Regions from separate parts of the Desulfovibrio simplex genome, predicted to be linked through region 3. Evidence: predicted binding sites of a transcription regulator. Region 3 holds the regulator's gene; each other region holds the start of a gene.
What was found. The regulator sigma-54, encoded in region 3, starts transcription at its own class of promoters, with help from an activator protein. The targets are predictions, from matches to a motif close to CTGGCACGGNNNNTGCTT.
Positions count from the first base shown of each region.

Region 1: the regulator sigma-54 is predicted to act here: its motif matches at 1,869-1,886, upstream of ACZ5DH_RS04665 (ammonium transporter).
Region 2: the regulator sigma-54 is predicted to act here: its motif matches at 2,524-2,541, upstream of fliR (flagellar biosynthetic protein FliR).

Region 1 covers NZ_AP042377.1:1,138,115-1,143,989, reverse strand. Annotated here, with positions in the region: gene ACZ5DH_RS04675 (glutamine synthetase III family protein) at 1-88, opposite strand, end outside; gene ACZ5DH_RS04670 (P-II family nitrogen regulator) at 143-481, opposite strand; gene ACZ5DH_RS04665 (ammonium transporter) at 508-1,713, opposite strand; gene ACZ5DH_RS04660 (sigma-54 interaction domain-containing protein) at 2,373-3,974, opposite strand; gene ACZ5DH_RS04655 (UDP-glucose dehydrogenase family protein) at 4,147-5,481, opposite strand; gene ACZ5DH_RS04650 (holo-[acyl-carrier-protein] synthase) at 5,652-5,875, shown strand, end outside.
Region 2 covers NZ_AP042377.1:3,270,023-3,275,897, forward strand. Annotated here, with positions in the region: gene ACZ5DH_RS13285 (glycosyltransferase family 9 protein) at 1-537, opposite strand, end outside; gene ACZ5DH_RS13290 (glycosyltransferase family 2 protein) at 760-1,506, opposite strand; gene fliR (flagellar biosynthetic protein FliR) at 1,624-2,415, opposite strand; gene ACZ5DH_RS13300 (MFS transporter) at 2,687-4,258, opposite strand; gene ACZ5DH_RS13305 (efflux RND transporter permease subunit) at 4,320-5,875, opposite strand, start outside.
Region 3 covers NZ_AP042377.1:1,321,323-1,327,197, forward strand. Annotated here, with positions in the region: gene ACZ5DH_RS05480 (phosphoribosylformylglycinamidine synthase subunit PurQ) at 1-732, opposite strand, end outside; gene ACZ5DH_RS05485 (CTP synthase) at 994-2,637, shown strand; gene rpoN (RNA polymerase factor sigma-54) at 2,886-4,310, shown strand; gene hpf (ribosome hibernation-promoting factor, HPF/YfiA family) at 4,457-4,996, shown strand; gene rapZ (RNase adapter RapZ) at 5,055-5,875, shown strand, end outside.

The DNA of each region.
Region 1 (5,875 bases), 180 kb from region 3:
CGCCGCACTCGGCCTCATCCTTGCTGGAAGGTATAACAGGAGCGGTGTTTATCGCCTTGAACAAAGCCTTTTTACGGGGGGAACTCATATGTTTTCTCCTTTATCCTTTAAACGAAAGTTAGTGCCATTCAGGGGGCAACTCTTACAGAGCCGCATCGCCGCGTTCGCCTGTGCGGATGCGAATGGCATCCTCCACATCGCTGATGAAAATTTTACCGTCGCCAACCTGGCCTGTCTGGGCCGTGGATATTACCGCATTGACCACAGATTCCAGCATTTCCTCATGCAGTACGACTTCAACCTTTACCTTAGGCAGGCAGTCCACCTGCATGATGGTCCCCCTGTACACTTCTGTATGACCGCGTTGGCGTCCAAAACCTTTGATTTCGGTATAGTTGAGGCCATGGATTCCCAGTTCCGAGAGCACATCCCTGACTTTTTCAAACATGCCGGGCCGGATGATAATTTCGAGCTTTTTCATGCTGTTGTTCCTTTTTACGGCAAGCCTTACATATTGTAGCCGCGTTCATTATGTTCACCGAGATCAAGGCCCGTAAATTCTTCTTCAGGCGCAATGCGCAGGCCGACGATAGCGTTCACGACATAAAGGATCACGCGAGTGGCAATGTACACAAATACCCAGGTGCCGATGATGGAGACCAGCTGAATCCAGGCCTGATTGGGGTTGCCGTAGAAGAGTCCATCCACATTGTTGACGGCGGCGCTGGCGAAAAGGCCGGTTGCAAGCGCGCCCCATGTACCCCCGGCACCGTGAATGCCGACTACGTCAAGGGCATCGTCATAGCCAAGCCTGCCCTTCAGGAACACGCCGCCGTAGCACACAAGACCACCGATGAAGCCGATAAGCATGGCGGGCAGAACTTCGACATACCCCGCGCCAGGTGTGATAGCCACCAGCCCGGCCAGCGCGCCCGAAATTGCGCCGAGACTTGTGGGCTTGCCAGTGTGCTTCCATTCAATGAGCATCCAGCCGAGAATGCCGCAGGCAGAGGCCATATGCGTTGTCACAAGAGCCTGCCCGGCAAGGGCGCCGGCGGCCAGTGCGCTGCCAGCATTGAAACCGAACCAGCCGAACCAGAGGATACCGCCGCCAAGCAGGGTCAGGGGCAGACTGTGCGGGCTGTGCTGCGTTCCGGTGGACAACCGGGGTCCAAGAGCCTGAGCGCAGGCCAGAGCCGCAGCGCCGGAAGACATGTGAACAACCGCGCCTCCCGCGAAATCAAGAGCGCCCATGGAGCCCATCCAGCCGCCGCCCCACACCCAGTGAGCCATGGGGGCGTATACGCATATGAGCCAAAGTCCAGAAAAAAGGAGCATGGCGGAAAAGCGGATGCGCTCGGCGTACGCGCCTGAAATCAGGGCCACAGTAAGTACCGCGAACATGCACTGAAAACCCATGAAAACAGTGTGCGGCAGTTGAGGGGCCATGGGGGCGGATTCACCGCCGACTCCCTTCAAAAAGAGGTAATTGAGGTTGCCGATCAGTCCGCCCACGTCGTCGCCAAAAGCCAGGGTGTACCCCACAAAGGCCCACAGGACAGAAATGAGTCCCAAACAGGCGTAGCTGTGCATATGCGTGGAAAGTACGTTGCGTGCGCGAACCAAGCCACCGTAAAAAAGAGCCAGAGCCGGGGTCATTAGCATGACCATAGTGGCGCAGATAATGATAAATGCGGTATCCGAGGCGTTCATACGGGCATCCTTGATCTTTACGGCCTGCCCAGCTCCATCGCATGAAAATTTTCAGTTGATGCAGCAGCGGCGTACCGTGTTGGCTGAACCTCTTTGGCGGATCGGCGCCAGATCCGCCACAACGACACAATGCCGTTGCCAGTACATACCCTCTTAGGCATTATCCATGCCAAAGGCGGAAACCGCTTATTCAACTTCAAATAATGCACCAATATAAAACAATATTTTTTCAAAACAGACGATTATTCACCGCGCTACCCCACTTTATGCCCGCTATTTTTTTACAATTTGGTAGAAAATTTTTATCCCTGGGCAAAGGCTCGTACGCTCCAAAGGGGGTGCCATACAAAAAACTAATAATATAGGAATGATATATGGATATTTCAAAAAAAATACATTTGCGTTGATTTTTACATAAAAAAGGACTCAACCAGTGTAAGAAAAGCTAAAAACCTGAAACAGCAAGCTGTCTCAGGCTTAGCAAGAGCCTTTACACGGAGGGCAATAAAATTACGATAATGTAGATTTTGTTTTTGGCGGTTCTTCGCGCTGATTGCACTCGCCAAAGGGAAAAGTGAGGGAAAAGCTGTCTAATATCTTATTTTACTGTAATAAAACCCAATGCATACAAATCACACGAAGGGTTTGCCCCAGACCTTTTATATGCGCTCCCGCTTGAGCCGGAAATCCTTGTAGCTGATACCATATTTTTTCATGCGCAAAGCCATTATTCTTTCCGTCAGCCCCAGACTGGCTGCGGCCTTTCCCATCTGCCCCTGGCTGAACTCAAGAGCCTCAACAATGGAGGCGCGCTCCAGTTCGTCAAGCTGATCCTGCAAGCTGCCGGAAAATCCCGGTCGCAGTGTACACACATTTTCTCCGTTTACAGTGGTACAGTGGGCACCGTGCAAAGCGGGCGGCAAGTGCTGGGGCAGCACAAGCCCTTCACGGCCAAGAAGAAGCACTGCCCGCTCCATTACATTTTCCAGTTCCCGGATATTGCCCGGCCAGGCGTAGCGTTGCAGCATATCCATGACGGCCAGGGAAAGACGCACATTTTCACGCCCATTGGTTTGCGCGAATTTTTTGATGAAATGGTTGGCAAGAGGCAGGATATCCTCTGGACGGCCACGCAGGGGTGGAAGGTATATGGGAAAAACATTGAGGCGATAAAAAAGGTCCCGGCGAAAAGTTTCCTGGTTGACCATATGCTCAAGATTTCGGTTTGTTGCGGTAATAAAACGCACATCAACATAATGCGTTTCCATGCCGCCCAGGCGTTCAAACGCTCTTTCCTGCAAAACTCGTAGAAGTTTGGCCTGCGTCATGAGCGAAAGCTCGCCGACCTCGTCCAGAAACAGAGTGCCGCTATTGGCCAGTTCAAAGCGGCCCTTGCGTGTTGCGTTGGCCCCTGTGAACGCGCCGCGCTCGTGCCCGAAGAGTTCGCTTTCGATAAGACTTTCAGGCAAGGCCGCGCAGTTGAGCGAAATAAACGGCTTGCTGGCGCGTGTGCTGCCAGCGTGTATGGCCCGTGCCGCCAACTCCTTGCCCGTACCTGATTCGCCTTGCAAAAAAACCGTTGTTGCAGATGGCGCAACTTGGGCGATCTGCGCATAAACTTTTTGCATTCCTTCAGAATTGCCTACAAATCCTCTGGGGCGCAATGGCGAGGAGGTTTCCTCATCCATTCTGCCCTGGGTTTCCAGGGCAGAATGCCCCAGCAAGGTGGAGACAATAGTCAAAAGGCGCATTTCATCTTCAAGCGTTGCCTCGTCCACCAGCAAATGGTCGACAGACAGCGCGCCCACCACCTGATCGTTGAGCCGGATGGGAACGCAGATGAAAGATATCCCTTCTTTCCCCAAATCCCGTGAGCGGGTGCGGTTAAGAAAAAGCGGTTCTTCAGACACATTGGAAATATACATGGGACGGCCACTTTCAATAACCCGGCCCGTGATGCCCTCGCCCCGCACGTAACGGCCGCGACGAAGCTCGGCGGGCTTGAGGCCATAGGCCGCTTCTGTCCTTATTTCACCAGTATGCGGAGAAATGAGCGTAATGGCGCCGCGCATCATATGCAGATGGCCCGCCATGAGCGAAAGAGCCTTATTCAGCGTCTGCACAAGGTCCGTAGTGCTGTTAACTACCTGGGCGAGATCAAAAAGCAGCCTGAGCTGCTGCTCATGATGGTCGCCCACAGAATCAGAAAGATGGAGCGCTTGCGCAACGCTTTCTTCGAGGGGAGGAGTGGTTTTACTCATGTGCCCAATATACTCCACCAATGCGGGTCATGCAATTGGCCAAAGGAGGGGGTGAAACAGCTCTGACAGAGGATCCAAGGGAACATCTCGTCGAAAAACCGAAAAAAGGGCTGAACACTATGGCCAGCCCTTTTGGTTGCTATACAGCTTTCATATGACAATTCTTTGCCAGCTAGGCGTTTGCTCTTCCTATGCAGAAATAGGCAAAACCATGGGCAGCCATAGACGCCGGTGAATACAGATTGCGCCCGTCAAAAAGCAGCGGCGCAGTCAAAAGGTTGCGCACTTTTGCAAAATCCGGGTTACGGAACTGGTTCCATTCGGTCACGACCATCAGGGCTTGCGCGCCCTGGCAGGCCGCATACTGGTCGTCCACTATTTCCACCAGTTTGTTGTCAGCAAAAATCGCGCGCGCATTGTCGGAGGCAACGGGGTCAAACGCCCTGATTTTCATCCCGCGGGATGTCAGTTCGTTGATGATGGTGATGGCGGCCGCTTCGCGCATATCATCTGTATTCGCCTTGAAGGCCAGCCCCCACATGGCCAGGGTCTTGCCCGCCACGCCGCCCTGGGGCGCAAAATACTCTTCAACGCGGCTGGCCATGTGTTTTTTCTGCCGGGCGTTCACGGCTTCCACGGCATTGAGCAGTTCCGGCCTTACGCCCGCATTTTCAGCAGTACGGATAAGCGCCTTTACATCCTTGGGAAAGCACGAACCGCCATACCCTACGCCAGGGTATATGAACTGGTAGCCGATGCGGGAATCTGATCCGATTCCGGTGCGTACATCACGCACGTCCGCCCCAACGCGCTCGCAAATGGTGGCAATTTCATTGATGAATGAAATTTTTGTGGCCAGCATGCAGTTGGCTGCATACTTGGTCATTTCGGCGCTGCGCACGCCCATGACAATAATTTTGTCGCGGGTGCGGGCAAAAGGCGCATAGAGTTCGCGCATGAGCGTGGCGGCTTTTTCCGAATCTGTGCCGAGGACCACGCGGTCGGGCTTCATGAAGTCGGAAATGGCGTCGCCCTCTTTCAGAAACTCGGGGTTTGAGACCACATCGACATGCAGATCCACGCCGCGCCCGGCCAGCTCTTTTTCAATAAGGCCGCGCACCTCGTCTGCCGTGCCCACCGGTACGGTGGATTTGTCCACCACGACCATGTCTTTCTGCATATGCCGGCCGATTTCACTGGCCACCTGGCGGACATAGCTCAGATCGCAGGAGCCATCGGGCTGCGGCGGCGTGCCGACGCAAATAAACGCGCACTCGGCCTCCGCAATGCCTTCCGCAAGCGAGGTGGTGAAGGTCAACCGGCCATCGGCACGGCTGTGGCGCACCATGGGTTCAAGGCCCGGTTCGAAAATATGCACAGAACCAGCGTTCAGCTTGTCAACGACAGCGGGGTTAACATCAACGCAGGTCACAGTATTGCCCATTTCAGCGAAGCAGGCGGCACTCACCAGGCCCACATAGCCGGTGCCAATAATGCACAATTTCATGTATATTCTCCCTGTATTCAAAACAGGCCGTACCCTTGACGTTATAACCGGGAACGGGTCAAAATAGTTCGTCGAATGGCAGCGTATACGATATTTTTTTTCATTGGGCAACCAGCGCTCCAGTGGCAAAAGCCTCGGCACACAAACCTTTGCGCAGCAGCGAGGATAAAATGATAGTAGGCATGGGCATCGACATCGTTGATCTTGCCCGTATGGAAAAAAGTCTTGGCCGTTTTGGCCTGCGTTTTGCCGAAAAAATTCTGGGCCCGGAAGAACTGGCTGGCCTGCCCGGGCATCCTCTCAATTATGTGGCCGGACGCTTTGCCGCCAAAGAAGCGGCCGTCAAGGCTCTGGGCACGGGGTTCAGCCAGGGCATCGGGCCTGATCAGGTGGA
Region 2 (5,875 bases), 1.9 Mb from region 3:
TCCGAGGTGTCCCGCACTGTCAAGAACAAGGAGTTCCGGGCAAAAATCAAATTGCTTTAAACAGAGGCCAAGAAGATTGTCGGGTACATCGATATGGTTTGTTTCCAGATAATAATTATCTGAACGCTCCCATTCTTCATGATCAGTAAAGATATCTACATCGGGGCAAGAATCCACGAAATCTTTTTGAATCTGCTCTTTGGTTAGCAGCATATCGCGGGGGAGTGAAAGTCCATTTAATACTCTGACGTAAGGAAATAGTTTGTTCTGTAAAAGATTGCGCAATGCTATCGCATAGTTTTTTGGATTTACTTCAATTGAATAGAAGATGCTCTGTAATTCAGGCATAGAGGCCAAGCCCCGCGCAATGGCCGCTGTTGTGCCAGTGCCATGATATGTGCCCGTTTCAATAATGGAAAAGGGACGTATTGTGCGGACAAGGTTTTCAAGAGATTTTGAAAAATCTGAATCAGCAGAAACATTTGTTCCAGCCTCTTGAGACGCATAATGCGAAGCAATTTTGAGATTTTTTTTCACGCTATTAGTCTCCGTTTTTCATTAAATTGCTTTTTCGCCGAAGTTTGCGCAAGATTTATGTTTATTAATTTTTTCCGCTAGAGCCTTTATCTTTAAAAAAGGCTAACTGCCTAGATGAATAAGAGTTCAGGGCTCCGCAACGCGGCGTGGATTCTGCCGCAAATCGCATCCTTCGACAGAATGACAACTTTGAAATATGAAGCATTTCAAAGTTAATCTGGTCTAGGTCGGTATTTCTTCCAGGCTGTCATCAATGTCTGCCATAAGCCTGACGCTGGTTTCCACAAGTTCGCGGGCCTTGGGGGCGATTTGCGAAAGCAGCACGCGCCCGCGCTCGTCAAGGAGCGTGCGGTTGCCTGCATTGTCGCTGAGGCCGCCCATTTCCATATAGGACACAATGACAGGCAGACGCGCGATATTGCTGCCTGTAAGGATGCGCGCGGCGAATTCAAAATCGCCCGCTATCCTGTAGCTGGCATCAAATTTTTCTTTTTGCAGCACAGGCAGGCGGGTGAAGGTGGCGGGAAAGGGCACGCCCATATCTGAAAGAAATCCGTTATATACCCGGTAGATGGTACGGTTCAGCAAGTGCTCGATCTTGCCGTCGTGCCCGCGCAACAGCGCGCCGAAGGCCATGACGGTCTCCGGCCCGAGCGTGCGGAGGCGGCGGTGGCACTGGGTGATGGAGTGACGGCTGACAAAAAAATCGTCCGCGCCCAAAAAAATGGCCCAGTCCCCAGTGGCGCGATCCAGCGCCTTGTTCCAGGCGTCGTACACGCCGGAATCCGGTTCGGACACCAGCTTGATTCTGTCCGCGTGCGGGCGGAGGATATCCAGCGTGCCGTCTGTGGAATCGCCGTCCTGCACAATCCACTCGACATGCGGGTAAGACTGGTTGAACACGGATGCCATCAGTCGGGAGATATATTTTTTTCCGTTGCGTACGGCTGTGATGATGGAATATTTCATATGTGTCCGCCGATGTTGCGCCTGCTACCGGGGGAGATGTCTACAGGGTTGTTATTGGTGTCGCCGCGTGTCGCCATCCGTCATCAAGGTATTTTGCTTTACCCGCAATCGCGGTTGCTACTGATACAGAGGACTCATAGACCGTAGCAGGTTGGCGAACAGGCCGTCCAGTCCCAGAACAAAGGTTTCCACATGGTCTGCCATAATGACCAGCAGCAGGCCCACAAAGAAAAAGCCCACGCCGATCTTGGCCGGAAAGCCGAATTCCATAATGTGTATTTGCGGCGAAGTGCGGGCCACGAGGCCCAGGGCCACTTCCACCATAAATAGCGCCACCATCACCGGGGCCGCGATCTGCAGAGCCAGCACGAACATCTGCGCGGCAAGGTGCAGTATCTGCCACAGGATTTTTGAACCGATGAAGAGCCCGCCCGGCGGGATCAGCTTGAAGGATTCGGCAAAACCTTTGATCATGTACAGGTGGCCGTCCAGCACCAGAAAGGTCAGCAGCGAGACCATCCAGAGAAAAAAGGCCGTGACGCCCGTCTGATTGCCGGTGAGCGGGTCAGCGAAGTTGATCATGGTAAAGCCCATCTGGAAGCCAAGCAGCTCCCCCCCGGCCTGTATGGCCATGAACAGAAAATTGACGGCCATGCCCAGCACCAGCCCCATGACCGCTTCACCCAGAATCATGATCACAATGTCGAAAGGGTGGGCGGGCATCTGGTTTCCCGGCAGCGCCAGATGCGGCCATACGCCCAGCGTGAACACCAGGGTTATGGCGGCCTTGACCTGCACGGGAATATTGTTGGTGGAAAACACAGGCAGCATGAACATGACGATGCTTACCCGCATCATGGTAAGTATGAGGCTCAGCACCTCTGCCTGGTTGTAGTTGAACACGTCCATGCCGGGGGATTTGCAAAATGGCTGCCAAAGAAAACAGCCTGTTGGGGCCGCCGCGCGTCAGAAGGGTGACGCGCGGCGGTTTTGTATGAAGGAGGCATGAAACCAAGCATGCATCGGGCATGCAAGGGCGCAGGACGCCGGGCAGAAAAACCGCAGGCGCAGGCGAGGAAGGGCACAGGACATACAAGGGAATATGACCCGCGCGTGACGCGAGGTCCGCAACGCCCTGAAATCCCGCCCAGATATGTTTGTGGGGATGGGCTCCGCGGGATCAGGCTTTGCCCTGTTCGTCGGGATTGTAGTTGCGCAGTCCGTTGAAGACCCAGATTCCCAGCAGGCACACCAGAAACGCTGCGGACAGCAGCACCGTGCTGTGCGCGGCGGAAAAGGCCGCCTGTCCGGCCTCTGCAATGGCCCTGCCCTGTTCTCCGCCTGCCAGTTCCGCTGCCACCATGGTGTCGCTGATGGAATCCGCGACGCTGTGCGGCAGGCTTTGCCGCAGCTGTGCCGGCAGCCGCAGGGCGGAACTGTAATTGGCGGCCAGCAGCACGCCAAAACCTGTGATGCCGAGTCCCGCGCCCAGGTCATAACCCAATGCCTCAATGGACCCTGCGGCTCCGCCTTTTTCCGGCGGCACGCTGCCCATGATGGCAATGGACGAGGCCGTCAGGCCGATGCTGAGTGAAAGGCCCAGCACCACCATATAGGAAACCACAAGCCAGCCCGCGTCGTGAAAGCTTGCAAGGCCAAGCCCGGCAAGGCTGGCCCCTGCGGCCAGCAGCGAGAGCGTGCAGACCTTTCGCAAGCCCCCGAAGACCACCAGCTTTCCTGCCAGCGGGCCGCCCACGGCGGAGGCCGCCATGATGGGCAGCATGAAGATGCCGGCCTGCAAAGGCGTGCGGCCAAGAACAAATTGCAGTTCCTGGGCGATGGTCAGTTCCACGCCAGCCAGTGCGCCCGAAACGATAAGGGCTGTCACAAGGCCAACGCGGATGGCGGGCAGCCGGAAAAGCCCCAGGTCAAGCATGGGCGTGCGCGCTGTGAGCTGGCGGTGGACAAAAAGCGTCAGCAGCGTGACGCCGCAAACCAGCGCGCCGCCGCACAGCAGAAGTGACGCGCCCTGTTTGAAGACGGCCTTTACCGCATACACCGTGGCCATAAGGCCCGCCGCCAGCGTGAGCGCCTGGCCGATGGGCCATGCGCCGCGCATTTTTACTTGTGGCTTGGGCAGCAAAATGGCCGCCAGGGGTAAAATGCCCAGAATAACGGGCACATTGATGAGAAAGACCGAACCCCACCAGAAGTGCTCAAGCAGAAGGCCGCCCGCCAGAGGCCCCATGGCCGCGGCCACGGTGCTCACCGTGCCCCAGATGCCCAGGGCCATGGCCCGTTCTTTCCAGTCCTCAAAGGTGATCCGTATGATGGCCAGCACGCTGGGCACGATCATGGCCGCGCCCACGGCAAGAAGCGCCCTGGACATGATCAGGGCCCTGGCCGTGGGCGAAAAGGCCGCGGCCAGCGAAGCGACCAGAAAGATAACCAGCCCGACCAGCAACAGCGCCCGTGGGCCCATGCGGTCGCCCTGCGTGCCCATGGGCACCAGCAGGCTGGCCATAATCAGGGGATAGATATCTATGATCCAGAGGATTTCCGTGCCTGTGGCCTGTAAGGAAAGCGTCAGCGAGGGCACGGCGATATGAAGAATGGTCATGTCCGTGGCAATGGGCAGCCATGCCACCATGACGGCCATAAGCACCCGCCAGCGGGCAGCCCTGTTGAGGCCCTTCTGGACAGGAGCGTTTTGCGGGGGCGCATTATGCGTATCAGGAGTATCCGTATTCATAAAAACTTGTGAAAGGTTTTTGTCGCGGCGGCAGCGCCGGGGGGGCACTGCCGCCGCAGTTTCAGCTTTTTTGCCGGTTGCCGCCTCCGGCCAATGGTCTGCCCAGCAATGTTACAATCAGTACAAAGAACAGCGGCGTAAAGTAAATGCCAAGCGCGGTTGCCGTAAGCATGCCCGCCATCACCACAGTGCCCAGGGCGTTCTGCGCTCCGGCCCCGGCCCCGCTGCTCAGCGCGAGAGGGATAACGCCCAGGATAAAGCACAGGGAGGTCATGATGATGGGCCGCAGCCGCAGGCGTGACGCCTCAATGGCGGCAGCGACCAGACTTTTGCCGGCCCTGTGCTGGGCGCGGGCGAATTCCACAATCAAAATGGAATTTTTGGCGGACAGGCCCACAATGGTCAGCACCGCAATCTGAAAGTAGACGTCATTGTTCAGCCCGCGCAGCCAGGCCCCGGCAAGCGCGCCCACAAGGCCGGTAGGCACGGCCAGCAGCACGGATACGGGGATGCTCCAGCTTTCATACAGGGCCGCAAGGCTGAGAAAGACCACCAGCAGGGATATGGCATAGAGCATGGGCGCCTGATCGCCCGAAAGCATCTCTTGATAAGATAGTCCTGTCCAGGCAAAGTCAAATCCCGCTGGCAGGTCTTTGGCGCTGGCCGCCATGGCCTTCATGGCCTGGCCGGAACTTTGCCCCGGTGCCGCGTCGCCCTCTATTTTCACCGCGGGCACGCCCTGATAGCGGGTGAGCTTGGGCGAAGCGTTGATGGATTCCACATCAATAAAACTGGCAAAAGGAACCATTTCACCCACACTGTTGCGCACATGATAGCGGCGAAAGTCTTCCGCGCTGGAGCGAAAGGCCGGTTCCGCCTGCAGGTACACCTTCTTGGTGCGGCCCTTGTCCACAAAGTCATTGATGTATTCCCCGCCCCAGTATGCGCCGATGGCCCCGTTGACCACGCTCATGTCCAGGCCCAGAGCCCCGGCCTTGTCGCTGTCGACAATAAGGCGGTACTGCTCGGCGTCGTCCAGGCCGCTGTACCGGGCAGAGGCGATGGCCTCCTGAGTGGCGGCCTTTTGCAGCAGGGCGTCCTTGGCGGCCATGAGGGCATGATGCCCCCTGTTGCCCCTGTCCATCAACTGCATGCTGAATCCGGAGGAATTGCCCAGCTCCATAACCGCAGGGGGAGCCATGACAAAAAGCAGGGCTTCGGGAATGTTCGCAAACCGGGCATTGGCCCTGTTCATGATGTCAAAAACCCCTTGCCCCTTGCCGCGCTCGTTCCAGTCCCTGAGCAGGGCAAAAGCCATGCCCGAACCCTGGCCCGTGCCGCTGAAGCTCCAGCCCATAACAGTAAATACACTTTCAACAGCTTCTTTTTCGTCCTGGCGAAAATAGTCTTCCACCTGCGCCAGCACCTTGGCCGTGCGCTCGAAGGAGGCCCCAGGCGGCAACTGGAGATCGAGAAAAAGTATGCCCTGATCTTCTTCCGGCAAAAACGCGCCGGGCAACTGGAACAGCAGGACGGCGCATATGGCGAGTCCCGCCACAAAGAAGCCGACCCAGCGCCTGGGTTTGTCGAGCATGGGGCGCAGGCTGACGGCGTAGC
Region 3 (5,875 bases):
TGGATGATTGGTCACGTGATGGAAGGCCTCGGGGTGCGGCATAAGTCCGAGCACCCGGCCTGTGGGGTCGGTAAGCCCGGCGATGGCCAATGCCGCGCCGTTGGGATTGAGAGGATATTCCTGCGTGGGCTGTTTTGTTTCGGGATCGGCATACTGAAGGGCAATGAGATTTTCCGATTCAAGGCGGCGCAGGCACTCTTCATCCCGCGGCACAAGTTTGCCTTCTCCGTGACGCACAGGCATGCACAGCATGGGCATATCCTTGGTGAAGACACAGGGGCTTTTGGGGTTGGGCAGCAAGTGCACCCACCGGTCTTCGTAGCGGGCCGAGTCATTGTGCCCCAGCGAAACCTGGCGTTCAAAGCGCATGCCCCCAAGGGCCGGCAGCACGCCAAGCTTGACCAGCAACTGAAAGCCGTTGCAAATGCCCAGAATGAGCTTGCCCTGGTCCAGAAAGTCGCGCAAACTTTGCAGCAGAGGAACGCCTTGCGCGTCCTTGAGGTAACGCCAGCGCATTGCAGCGGCCTGGGCTGCCCCCAGGTCGTCGCCATCAAGGAATCCGCCGGGAAAAACCAGGAAATGATACTCCGCCAATCGAACCTTGGCTGCCACAATGTCTGAAAAGTGAACCACATCGGCTCTGTCTGCCCCGGCCAGGCGGGCTGCATGGGCCGTTTCAAGATGAGAATTTGTTCCGTAGCCGGTGATGACCAGTGTATTGACCATGCCCATGCGGGTAAAGCCTCCTTGGCTTGCTAGCAAATCTTCACGCGCCGCGCCTGTGCTGATCCGGCGCTGGCGCGCGGCCTGTGGGCCAAAAACAGCCCGCGCCTCATGAGCCGCAGGCAGAGCCAGGCTGTACCGATGCGGGTTGAAGAGGGAATAACACACTACGTACCTTGTTTTCGATAGTCAATGCTAGTCAAAAAATTCATTTTAGGCTAAGGATACAGGGTTGTGCTGAAAAGTGATCAAGATATCAAGGTGGAAGGCATGAAAACGAAATTTATCTTTGTGACGGGCGGAGTTCTGTCATCTCTGGGCAAGGGCCTTGCTGCGGCCTCTCTGGGCGCGCTGCTGCAAACCCGAGGCCTTACGGTAACCATACAGAAGCTGGATCCCTATATTAACGTTGACCCTGGCACCATGAACCCCTTCCAGCACGGCGAGGTTTTCGTCACCGACGACGGTGCTGAAACCGACCTGGACCTGGGGCATTACGAACGCTATCTCAATGTGCCCATGTCGCGGAAAAACAACACCACTTCAGGGGCCATCTACAATCAGGTCATCGCCAAAGAGCGTCACGGCGACTATCTGGGCGCCACGGTACAGGTTATTCCCCACATCACCGACGAGATCAAAGGCGTGGTATTGTCTCTGGCTGAAGGGGATAATGCCCCGGATGTGGCCATCATTGAAATCGGCGGCACCGTCGGCGACATTGAAGGGCTGCCCTTCCTTGAAGCCATACGCCAGCTGCGCTCTGATCTTGGCCGTGACAACTGCCTCAACATTCATCTTACCCTTGTGCCCTATCTGCGCACCGCTGGCGAGCACAAGACCAAGCCCACCCAGCACAGCGTCAAAGAACTTCTTTCCATCGGCATTCAGCCCGACATCATCCTTTGCCGCTGTGAGCAGAGCATCCCCGAAGAACTGCGCCGCAAGATCGCCCTCTTCTGTAATGTCGATCAGGACGCCGTGTTCTCCTCGGTGGATGTGAACAATATTTATGAAGTGCCGCTGAAGTTTTATGAAGAAGGCTTTGACCAGAAAGTGGCGATCATGCTGCGCCTGCCAGCGCGCAATGCCCATCTTGAAGCCTGGGAAAAGCTCGTCAGCGACTGCGCCGATCCCAAGGGCACGGTTACCATTGCCATTGTGGGCAAGTACGTGGACCTGAAAGAGGCGTATAAAAGCCTGCATGAAGCTCTGATCCACGGCGGCGTGGCCAACCGCGTTCAGGTGAATCTGCGCTACGTTAATTCCGAAAACATTGACGACAGCAATGTGGCGGAACAGTTGAAAGGCTGCGACGGCATTCTGGTTCCCGGCGGCTTTGGATACCGTGGCGTTGAAGGCAAGATCGTGGCCATCCGGTATGCGCGTGAAAAAAAAGTGCCCTTCTTTGGCATCTGCCTGGGCATGCAATGCGCTGTCATCGAATTTGCCCGTCATGTGGCGGAAATGGCCGACGCAAACTCCGAAGAATTCGACCACCGCTCCAAGCACAAGGTCATTTACCTCATGACCGAATGGTACGATTTCCGCACCAAGAACGTTGAAAAACGCGACGCTGGCAGCGACAAGGGCGGCACCATGCGCCTTGGATCCTACCCGTGCAAGGTTCTGCCCAATTCTCGCGCGTTTGAGGCGTACAAGAAAGAGCTGGTTGAAGAGCGCCACCGCCACCGCTATGAATTCAATAACGAATTCAGGGATGCTCTGGCGGAAAAAGGCATGGTTTTCAGCGGCACTTCACCGGACGGAAACCTTGTGGAGATAGTGGAACTGCCCGACCACCCCTGGTTTTTGGGCTGTCAGTTCCACCCCGAATTCAAATCCAGGCCCATGGCCGCGCATCCGCTGTTCCGTGAATTTATCACGGCAGCCAAAAAGCACGCCAAGGTGTAAGGCTTGCATGATCGCATCATAATTTGATGACAGGAAGAAGGGAGGGCGACCTCCCTTTTTCCGTTTCAGGACCAGCTGCGGTTCTTGAAGCCAACACCTTGAAAACAATGATGCAAAGCTTGGGCCAGCTCACGGATTGGTTTGTTTTTTGGTCGCGCAACCTCTGGCTATTGCATAATTTTTGCCACTATGGCACACTACTTGTAAATAAAATATTTTCTGCTGACCTTTCAAGACGGAACAGGCTCATGGCACTGGAACTTCGACAGCAATTAAAACTGACTCAGCAGCTCGTGATGACCCCGCAATTACAGCAGGCCATCAAGCTGCTCCAGCTCTCACGCATGGAGCTTCTCGAGACTGTGCAGCAGGAAATGCTGGACAATCCTTTTCTTGAAGAATCCCAGGGCGATGACACTTCGCCAGATTCAGGCGATGACAGGCGGGAAAAAGCCGCCGAAGAGGTGTACGATCAAGACCTGGCCAAGGATGCCGACTGGGAAGATTACCTGGGAGAGTTCGCAAGCACTCCCCGCCTTGTGCAGCCACGCGAGTTTGAGGTTGCTGAAGATATTTCGCCCCTTGAAGCGCGCTACTCGGCCAAGCCCACCCTCGAAGGCCACCTGCTGTGGCAGTTGCGTCTTTCCTCCCTCACAGAGACACAAAAAGACATAGGCGAAGTCATCATCGGCAACCTTTCTTCTGCCGGGTATCTGCACGCCAGCCTGGAAGAAATCGCACAGATGACGGAGTCTGATACGGCTGAAGTTCAGACGGTGCTTGAAAAGGTGCAACTGTTTGATCCTGTGGGCGTGGCCGCCCGTGATGCCCGTGAATGCCTGCTCGTACAGATAAAAAGCCTGAAGTATGACCGCGACCCCATACTGCTTGAACTCGTGCGCTCGCACCTGGAGGACCTTGAAGCCAAGCGCTACAAGCCCCTGCTGCGCAAATTCAAGCTGGATATGGAGGAACTGAAAGAATATCTGGACATCATCCAGAGCCTTGATCCCCTGCCTGGAGCCAGTTTTGGCGGTGGCGAACCAACCTATGTGAGCCCTGATGTTTTTGTGTACAAAATGGGCGATGAGTTCGTCATTCTGCTCAACGAGGATGGCTTGCCGCAGTTGCAGCTTTCCAATCTGAGCCAGATGGACATGAAGGGATCCTCAGATAAGGAAAAAGAATACTGTACAGAAAAAATGCGCTCGGCCAGCTGGCTCATCAAGAGCCTCTATCAGCGCCAGCGCACCCTGTACAAAGTGATGGAAAGCATCGTCCGGCACCAGCAGCCCTTTTTCGAGGATGGCGTGACGCGTCTGGCACCGCTTATTCTCAAGGATATCGCTGATGACATCAGCATGCATGAATCCACGGTAAGCCGCATAACAACAAACAAGTACGTGGCGACGCCGCACGGCATTTTTGAACTGAAATTTTTCTTCAACAGCGGTCTGGAGCTTGATGACGGCAGCCAGGTCGGCTCTGAGAGCGTTAAAGCCCTCATCAAGAAGTTCATTGCTGACGAAGACACCAGGTCTCCCCTGAGCGATGAACGCATTGGCGAAATGCTGAAAGAGCACCTTAAGGTCAACATCGCACGTCGCACTGTGGCCAAGTACCGCACTGCCCTTGATATTCCGTCGTCTTCAAGACGCAAGGAACATTTCTGACCTTGGCCTTGGCGCGGCACAAGCGCCGCTGCCCGCCTGAGGCAAAAAATTTTTAAAACAAGATGGTTCATCAAATTTCCACCGTCGTTCAAAAGACGGGTTCCACAGTTCTCCATGCCGGGAACTGACATCATAAGGAGGATTATATGAACATCTCTTTTGCCTTCAAAAACTTTGAAGCCTCCGACCATCTTAAAAAGTATGCCCGACGCCGCATGGAAAAGCTGGGGCGTTTTTTTGGCAAGTCTTCCGGTCTTGAGGTAAGCGTTGTGCTTACTGTGGACAAGTTTCGTCATCGCTGCGAAGTGACGGTTGTTGGCGAAGGTTTGCATATAAACGCAACGGAACAGACTTCAGATATGTATGCCGCCATCGACCTTGTGACAGACAAGGTCGAGGCACAGATCAAACGCCAGGTTTCGCGGGTCAAGACGCAACGCCGTAAGGCTCGCTCTGCCGATGTTGACGTCTTTACCTATAACCTTGACGCAGAGGCTGAAGTGGCGCAACCGGTTGAAGGCACTGACCGCCTTGCCACCAAGCCGCTGCACCTTGATGAGGCGCTTATGCAGCTTGACTCCATCGGCAGTGAGTTCCTGGTGTTTTTCAACGCCGAAAATGGCCGCATCAACGTGGTGTACCGCACCCGCACGAGCAGCTACGCGCTGATTGACCCCGTCTTATAATTACGCCTGTTCCCGGCCGTCTGATGCCAGGCGGCCGGGAAGCATAGCAGGGGGAATAATGACTGCCACCACAAAGCAGCCACAGAAAACATTGGCTGCGAACACCGCAGCCCAACTGCCGGTGGCCGTGTGCATTGTCACCGGCCTTTCCGGTGCGGGTAAAAGTACGGCCCTGAAAGTTTTTGAAGATATGGGGCACTTTGTGGTGGACGGGTTGCCAGCAAGCCTGGCCCCCGAAATGGTAAGCATGATGTCCCGCCCTTCCATGAGCCATTTCAAGGGAATCGCCCTTGGCATGGACCTGCGCCAGAGCAACTTTCTGGATGAGATCAATGAAGCGCTGTCTGATCTCACCGCCCAGAACATTCGCCCCATGCTCCTGTTTTTGGAGTGCAACGTGCAGGAGCTGCTGCGCCGCTACGCCACCACGCGCCGCCCCCACCCCCTTGAGCGCGAGGGCATGGGGCTTGAAACAGCCCTGCTTTCCGAGCGCAACAGCCTGCGCCCTTTACGGGAAATGGCCGACCTTGTTGTCGACACCTCCCACTTCTCCATTCATGATCTGCGCCGGGCCATTCAGAAGCGCTGGAGCGACAGCAAAAGCAAGCTTCGGGCCATCAAGGTCAACGTCATTTCCTTTGGCTTCAAATATGGCGTCCCGCGCGAGGCCGATTTCGTGTTTGACCTGCGCTTTCTTACCAATCCATACTTTGTTGAAGAGCTGCGCCCCCTGAGCGGCAAGGACAAGGCCGTGGCGCAATATGTTTTTGACCAGCCCAATGCGCGCGAATTTCGAGCAAAACTTATGGACCTTTTGCTGTTCATGCTGCCGCTTATGGAAACTGAAGGCCGCTACCGAGTCACCATCGCCGTTGGCTG